2 linked regions of the Blastococcus saxobsidens DD2 genome follow. The protein of the gene in region 1 binds, or shares a complex with, the protein of each later gene. Links are inferred from orthologs where the notes say so. Each region holds a gene or a part of one and is shown on either strand. Other genes may lie near its edges. The genes, in order: uvrA and mfd.

The links.
Region 2: the proteins of uvrA (region 1) and mfd are in contact, whole or in part, in a crystal structure (PDB 4DFC), measured with the Escherichia coli proteins. The link is inferred for Blastococcus saxobsidens DD2 from one-to-one orthologs.

Annotation. Positions count from the first base shown.
Region 1 is NC_016943.1:3,115,536-3,119,259, forward strand. Bases 304-3,724 are described here. They hold uvrA (excinuclease ABC subunit UvrA), read right to left. Parts: upstream 3,402-3,724; coding sequence 504-3,401; downstream 304-503. Other genes in these bases: BLASA_RS14780 (hypothetical protein), read right to left, coding at 304-388; BLASA_RS14790 (amidase), read right to left, coding at 3,583-3,724. In the rest of the region: more of BLASA_RS14780, read right to left, coding at 80-303. UniProt on the Escherichia coli protein: The UvrABC repair system catalyzes the recognition and processing of DNA lesions. UvrA is an ATPase and a DNA-binding protein. A damage recognition complex composed of 2 UvrA and 2 UvrB subunits scans DNA for abnormalities.
Region 2 is NC_016943.1:751,616-756,015, forward strand. What follows is about bases 275-4,371. They hold mfd (transcription-repair coupling factor), read left to right. Parts: upstream 275-613; coding sequence 614-4,171; downstream 4,172-4,371. Other genes in these bases: BLASA_RS03540 (adenylyltransferase/cytidyltransferase family protein), read left to right, coding at 275-498; BLASA_RS03550 (SurA N-terminal domain-containing protein), read left to right, coding at 4,232-4,371. In the rest of the region: more of BLASA_RS03540, read left to right, coding at 49-274; more of BLASA_RS03550, read left to right, coding at 4,372-4,400. UniProt on the Escherichia coli protein: Couples transcription and DNA repair by recognizing RNA polymerase (RNAP) stalled at DNA lesions. Mediates ATP-dependent release of RNAP and its truncated transcript from the DNA, and recruitment of nucleotide excision repair machinery to the damaged site.

The sequences.
Region 1 (3,724 bases):
AGGACGCCGAAGCTCGGACATGCCTCGGACAGGACCCTGCTGGGCCCCGTCAGGAGGTCACTCGATGTCCGGTCGGGCGTCAGCCCACGGGCTGGGAGCGCCGTACCGCGACGGCCGTGGGCACGCGCGCGGCGACGGCGGAGGCGCCGCGGGCGGCCAGGCGGACGACACGGCGGGTGAGCGCCACGGCCGCGAGCACAGCCACCGGGACGGCGACGAAGTCGAACGCGCCGGACACCACGTCCTTGGTCACGACGAGCAGGGCGACCCCGAGAATCCCGACCAGCACGACAGCGGAGACGATGCCCGACCCGGGCCTGCTCTTGCCCTGCCATGGCTGCCCGCAGTGGCTCATGTCCGGGTCACAGTCGGGCGTGAGTGCGCTCATCGCAGCCTCCTCGGGGACGTCAGGGCATCCCGGTGATGTCGATCACACGGAGCGTACGCCTTCGTGACATCTCTCACAAGGCGTCCAGCACATGCCCCCGCAGGACGACGGTCGGTCAGCTGGCCTTCTTGCGGACCCGCTTGGGCGCCGGGCCGGCTGCTGCGGCGGCGACGGCGTCGGCGTCGAGCAGCGGGGCGAGGTACCGGCCGGTGTGGCTCTCCGGCACCGAGGCGACGAACTCCGGCGATCCCTGGGCGACCACCACGCCACCGCGGAAGCCACCCTCGGGCCCCATGTCGATGAGCCAGTCGGCGCTCTTGATGACGTCGAGGTTGTGCTCGATGACGATCACGGAGTTCCCCTTGTCGACCAACCCCTGCAGCACCAGCAGCAGCTTGCGGATGTCCTCGAAGTGCAGGCCGGTGGTCGGCTCGTCGAGGACGTAGATGCTCCGCCCGTTGGACCGCTTCTGCAGCTCGCTGGCCAGCTTCACCCGCTGCGCCTCGCCGCCCGACAGGGTCGTCGCCGGCTGGCCCAGCCGCACGTAGCCCAGGCCGACGTCGGTGAGGGTGCGGAGGTAGCGGGCGATCGCCGGGATGGCGGCGAAGAAGTCGGCGGCCTCCTCGATCGGCATGTCGAGGACCTCGGCCACCGTCTTGCCCTTGTAGTGCACCTCGAGGGTCTCCCGGTTGAACCGGGCGCCCTTGCACACCTCGCAGGGCACGTAGACGTCGGGCAGGAAGTTCATCTCGATCTTCAGCGTGCCGTCGCCCGAACACGCCTCGCAGCGGCCGCCCTTCACGTTGAAGGAGAACCGGCCGGGCAGGTAGCCGCGGACCTTCGCCTCCGTCGTCTGGGCGAAGAGCTTGCGCACGTGGTCCCAGACCCCGGTGTAGGTGGCCGGGTTGGACCGGGGTGTGCGGCCGATCGGTGACTGGTCGACGTGCACGACCTTGTCCAGGTGCTCCAGGCCGGTGACGGTCCGGTGCCGCCCCGCCACCTGCCGCGCCCGGTTCAGCTGGTTGGCCAGCGTGGTGTAGAGGATGTCGTTGACCAGCGTCGACTTGCCCGACCCCGAGACACCGGTGACCGCCACCAGGCAGCCCAGCGGGAAGGCGACGTCGATGCCGCGCAGGTTGTTCTCGCGGGCGCCCTTCACCACCAGCTCGCGCCCCGGCTCCGGCACTCGCCGCTTCTGCGGGACGGAGATCTCCATCCGGCCGGAGAGGTAGGCGCCGGTGATCGACCGCTCGCTGGACAGCAGGTCCTGGACCGTGCCGCTGACGACGACCTCACCGCCGTGCTCCCCGGCACCCGGGCCGATGTCGACGACCCAGTCGGCGGTCCTGATGGTGTCCTCGTCGTGCTCGACCACGATGAGGGTGTTGCCCATGTCCCGCAGCCGGACGAGGGTCTCGATCAGCCGGCTGTTGTCCCGCTGGTGCAGACCGATCGAGGGCTCGTCGAGCACGTAGAGGACGCCGACCAGTCCGGAGCCGATCTGGGTGGCCAGCCGGATCCGCTGCGCCTCCCCACCGGCCAGGGTCGCGGCCGGCCGGTCCAGCGACAGGTAGTCCAGGCCGACGTCGACCAGGAAGGACAGCCGCGCCTGGATCTCGCGGAGGACGCGGTCGGCGATCGCCTTCTCCCGCTCCCCCAGCTCCAGGGCGCCGAGCCACTGCGACGCCTCGCCGATCGACAGGTTCGTGACCTCGGCGATGGACCGGCCGTTGAGCTTCACCGCGAGGATCTCCGGCTTGAGCCGGGTGCCGTGGCAGACGGGACAGGGCACGTCGCGCATGTAGCCCTCGTACTTGTCCCGCATGTAGTCGCTGTCGGTGTCGTCGTGCCGGCGCTCGAGGAACGGCAGGACGCCCTCGAAGGCGGCGTAGTAGCTGCGCTCACGGCCGTAGCGGTTCTTGTAGCGGACGTGCACCTGGTCGGGCGAGCCGTGCAGGATCGCCTTCTGCACCGTGGCCGGCAGCCGCTCCCACGGGTCGTCCATGGAGAAGCCGATCTGCTGCGACAGACCGGTGAGCAGCCGGGTGAAGTACTCGTTGCTCATCGAGCTGGACCACGGCGCGATCGCGCCCTGGTTGAGGCTCTTCTCCGCATCCGGGACGACGAGCTCGGGGTCGACCTCCTTGCGGGTGCCGATGCCGGTGCACTCGCCGCACGCGCCGAACGGCGAGTTGAAGGAGAACGAGCGCGGCTCCAGCGCCTCGAACGACAACCCGTCGTCCACGCAGGCCAGGTGCTCGGAGAAGGTGCGCTCCCGCTCCGGGTCGTCCTCGGGCAGGTCGACGAAGTCGAGGACGACCAGGCCACCGGCGAGCCCGAGCGCGGTCTCCACCGAGTCGGTGAGCCGGCGCTTGGCGCTCTCCTTCACCGTGAGGCGGTCGATGATCACCTCGATGCTGTGCTTCTCCTGCTTCTTGAGCGTCGGCGGCTCGGTCAGCGGGTGCACGGTGCCGTCGACCCGGACGCGGGAGAAGCCCTGGGTCTGCAGGGAGCTGAACAGGTCGACGTACTCGCCCTTGCGCGCCCGGACCACCGGGGCCAGGACCTGGAACCGGGTGCCCTCGGGCATCGCCAGGACCTGGTCGACGATCTGCTGCGGGCTCTGCCGGGAGATCGGCTTGCCGCAGTTGGGGCAGTGCGGCTGGCCGGCGCGGGCGTAGAGCAGGCGCAGGTAGTCGTAGACCTCGGTGATCGTGCCGACGGTCGACCGGGGGTTGCGGTTGGTCGACTTCTGGTCGATCGACACCGCCGGCGAGAGACCCTCGATGAAGTCGACGTCGGGCTTGTCCATCTGGCCCAGGAACTGGCGGGCGTAGGCCGACAGCGACTCGACGTAGCGGCGCTGCCCCTCGGCGAAGATCGTGTCGAAGGCGAGACTGGACTTGCCCGACCCCGACAGGCCCGTGAAGACGATGAGCGCGTCCCGGGGAAGGTCGATGTGGACGTCCTTGAGGTTGTGCTCACGGGCGCCGCGGACGACGAGCCGGTCCATGTGATCCCTGTCGGTCGCTGGTGGATGTCACCTGGTGGATGTGACGGGTGCTGCGGTGGTCGGCGACCGCTGACGATCGGTTGCGGTCACCGGGTGCAACACCCCGGCGACCCGCGGTCGTCCGTCGGACGGTGTGAGCTGCGCCCGGTCACCGGCGCACCGCCGCCCGTCGGTGGAGCGCTCAGGCGAAGGCGGCGGCCGGTGGCGACGTCGGGTCGAACACCGGCGCGTACCGGCGCCACGGCTGCCGGTCCTCCAGCTCTCCGGCTATCCAGAGTAGTAGCCCCTCGGCGCCGGGCGGGCCGACGAACTGGACGGGCACC
Region 2 (4,400 bases), 2.4 Mb from region 1 along the record:
GGCGACGGTGCCCCGACGGGCGCCGGATCGGACGGGGGAAGAATCGGCATGACCGTGATCGGATATGCGCCAGGCGCATACGACCTGTTCCACGTCGGGCACCTGAACATCCTCCGGCACGCCTCGGAGAGCTGCGACCGCCTGATTGCCGGAGTCGTCTCCGACGAGATGCTGCTGCTGACCAAGGGCCGAGCCCCGGTCGTCCCGCTCGCGGAGCGGATGGAGATCGTCCGCAGCCTCCGCTTCGTCGACGACGTGCACGCGGAGGTCCTCCCGGACAAGATCGACACCTGGCGGGACGTCCGGTTCGACGTGATCTTCAAGGGCGACGACTGGCGGGGCACGCCGAAGGGCGACCGCCTGGAGCGCGATTTCGCCGAGGTCGGCGTCGAGGTGCGGTACTTCCCGTACACGATGCACACCTCGAGCACGGCCCTGCGCAGGGCGCTGGCCGCCATCGAGGCGCAGGAGCCCGCGGCCCGAGCTCTCATCTCCTGACCGGAGCCGGACGGCGGGCGGCAGCACCGGAAGCGGCCATCTAACCTGGGAGATCGGCACCGCCGCGACCGGCGGCGCGTGTGCCGCCGACAGATCTCCAGGAGTGGGAAACCCCGTGACCTTGCGCGGCGTGCTCGACGTCGTCCTCACCGACCCCGGCATGGCCCGCGTGGTCGCCTCGGCCGGGCGCGCGTCGCTCGCCGTCACCGCTCCGCCGCCGGTCCAGCCCCTCGTCGCCGCCGCGCTGGCCGCGCGGCAGCCGGGGGCGGGCGTGCCGGTCCTCGTCGTCACTGCCGGCGAGCGGGACGCCGACGCGACCGCGGACCTGCTCCGCTGCTTCGTGCCGGACCGGCGGGTCGAGGTCTTCCCGGCCTGGGAGACGCTGCCCCACGAGCGCATGAGCCCCCGGGCGGACACCGTCGGGCGCCGGCTGGCGGTGCTGCGCGACCTCACCCACCCCGGCGCGAACGGCACGATCGACGTCCTGGTCGCTCCGGTCCGGAGCGTGCTGCAGCCGCTGGCCCCTGGGCTCGGCGACCTGGTGCCGGTGGAACTGGAGCCGGGGGACTCCGCGGAACTGGACGGCGTCGCCCAGGCACTGTCCGACGCCGCCTACACCCGGGTGGAGCTGGTCGAGAAGCGCGGCGAGTTCGCCGTCCGCGGTGGGCTGCTCGACGTCTTCCCGCCCACCGAGCCGCACCCGGTGCGGGTGGAGTTCTGGGGTGACGAGGTCGACGAGCTCCGCTACTTCTCCGCCGCCGACCAGCGCTCGCTCGACGAGCGCCCCGACCGGCTGTGGGCACCGCCCTGCCGCGAGCTGCTGCTCACCGACGAGGTGCGGGCCCGTGCGGCGGCGCTGGCGGTCGAGCACCCCGGCCTGATCGAGGTCCTGGGCAAGCTCGCCGAGGGCATCGCCGTCGAGGGCATGGAGTCGCTGACCCCCGCCCTGATCGGCGACGAGGCCATGCAGCTGCTCACCGACCTCGTGCCGGCGGGCACGCACGTCCTGGTCTCCGACCCCGAGCGGGTGCGCAGCCGGGCGGCGGACCTGGTGCGCACCGCCGACGAGTTCCTCGCCGCCTCGTGGGCGACCGCCGCGGAGGCGGGAGAGGCGCCGCTGGACCTCGGTGCGTCCGCCTTCCGCGACCTCGCCGACGTCGAGGCCGGCGCGCGCACCCGCGGGCTGCCGTGGTGGACCACCGGGGTGTTCGCGCTCGGGGGTGGGCTGGGGGACGAGGGCACGGCCGACGAGGGCCAGGTGACCCTCGACGCGACTCCGGTCGAGCGGTTCCACGGCGACCAGGGCGCCGCCGTGGAGCGGATGCGCGGCTGGCACCGCGACGGCTGGCGGGTCGTCGTCACCTTCGCCGGCCCCGGCCCCGCCCAGCGGGCCGCCGACCAGCTCACCGAGACCGAGCTCGGCGTCCGGCTGGTGCCCGACGTCGCCACCGCCCCGGACGCCGGGCTGACCCACGTCACCCAAGGCAACCTCGAGGCGGGGTTCGCCTTCCCCGGTGTCGGCCTGGCGCTGGTCACCGAGCACGACCTGACCGGTCAGCGCGGCACGACGATGCGCGACGCGGTGAAGATGCCCGCGCGGCGGCGCAACGCCGTCGACCTGGTGCAGCTGCAGCCGGGTGACCTCGTGGTCCACGAGCAGCACGGCGTCGGCCGCTACATCGAGATGATCAGCCGCACGGTCAACGGCGGTCAGCGCGACTACCTGATCGTCGAGTACGCCCCGTCGCGGCGGAACCAGCCGCCGGACCGGCTGTTCGTGCCGACCGACGCGCTGGACCAGCTCACCCGCTACGTCGGCGGCGAGGCCCCCGCGCTGTCCAAGCTCGGTGGCGCCGACTGGCAGAAGACCAAGAGCTCGGCCCGCAAGGCGGTCAAGCAGATCGCCGGCGAGCTCATCCGGCTGTACTCCGCGCGCATGGCCACCCAGGGGCACGCCTTCGGGCCCGACACCGTCTGGCAGCGGGAGCTGGAGGACGCCTTCCCGTTCCAGGAGACGCCCGACCAGCTGGCCGCGATCGACGAGGTCAAGGCAGACATGCAGCAGACGGTGCCGATGGACCGGATCATCTGCGGCGACGTCGGCTACGGGAAGACCGAGATCGCGATCCGGGCCGCCTTCAAGGCGGTGCAGGACGGCAAGCAGGTCGCCGTCCTGGTGCCGACGACGCTGCTGGCCAACCAGCACGTCAAGACCTTCTCCGAGCGGGTCGCGCAGTTCCCGGTGACGGTGAAGGTGCTCTCCCGGTTCCAGTCGGACAAGGAGACCACCGAGATCCTCCGGCAGCTCGCCGCCGGCGAGATCGACATCCTGGTCGGCACGCACCGGCTGCTGCAGCCGACCACCCGGTGGAAGGACCTCGGGCTGGTCATCGTCGACGAGGAGCAGCGCTTCGGCGTCGAGCACAAGGAGTACCTGAAGACGATGCGGACGGCGGTCGACGTCCTGTCGATGTCGGCCACCCCCATCCCGCGCACCCTGGAGATGAGCCTCACCGGCATCCGCGAGATGTCGACGATCCTCACCCCGCCCGAGGAGCGGCACCCCGTGCTCACCTACGTGGGCGCCTGGAGCGACAAGCAGATGGCCGCCGCGATCCGCCGCGAGCTGCTGCGCGACGGCCAGGTCTTCGTCATCCACAACCGGGTGCAGTCGATCGACAAGGCAGCGGCGAAGATCCGCTCCCTGGTGCCCGAGGCCCGGATCGCCGTCGGGCACGGGCAGATGAAGGAGCACGAGCTCGAGCGGATCATGGTCGGCTTCTGGGAGAAGGAGTACGACGTCCTGGTCGCGACGACGATCGTCGAGTCGGGCCTGGACATCCCGAACGCCAACACGCTGATCGTCGACCGCGCCGACACCTTCGGGCTCTCCCAGCTGCACCAGATCCGCGGCCGGGTCGGCCGGGGCCGGGAGCGGGCCTACGCCTACTTCACCTACGACCCCACCCGCACGCTCACCGAGACCTCGGTCGACCGGCTGACCACCATCGCCAACAACACCGACCTCGGCGCCGGCATGGCGGTGGCGATGAAGGACCTGGAGATCCGCGGCTCGGGCAACCTGCTCGGCGGCGAGCAGTCCGGGCACATCGCCGGTGTCGGCTTCGACCTCTACGTGCGGCTGGTCGGCGAGGCCGTGGCCGACTACCGGGCGCAGGTCACCGGCGAGGAGGCGCCCGCCGAGCCGGTGGAGGTCCGCGTCGACCTGCCGGTGGACGCGCACCTGCCGCACGACTACGTGCCCGGCGAGCGGCTGCGCATGGAGGCTTACCGCAAGGTGGCCTCGATCCAGGACGACGAGCAGGCGCAGGCGGTGCTCGACGAGCTCACCGACCGGTACGGCGCCCCGCCGGCGCCGGTGCTCAACCTGCTGGCCGTGGCCCGGTTCCGGGTCGCGATGCGGGCGCTCGGCGTCACCGAGGTGTCGCTGCAGGGCCGCACCATCCGGATCGGCCCGGTCGACCTGCCGGAGTCCAAGCAGATGCGGCTCGCCCGGCTGGCCGACGGCGCGTCCTACAAGGCCGCCGTGCGGACCATCTCGCTCAAGGTGCCGGTGGGCCCCGACCGCCGCACCCCGCTGCGCGACGTCGCCCTGCTGGAGAACCTGCACTCGGTGCTGCGCGCGGTGCTCGACCAGCCGGTCGCTGCGTAGCGGGCACCGCCCGGGGCGGCGTGCGGCGCCCGTCACAGCAGGTGTGGGAGTCTGCCGGGCGTGCTGATCCGTCGCGCTGCCCGCTCGTGTGCCGCCGTGTTCCTGGTCGCCGTCGCGTTGGCCGGGTGCCGCTCGGCACCTGACGTCGCCGCCTACGTGGGCGAGGAGCAGATCAGCGTCGACGAGTTGCAGGCCGAGATCGACGAGCGGCTGGCCGACGAGCTCGTCG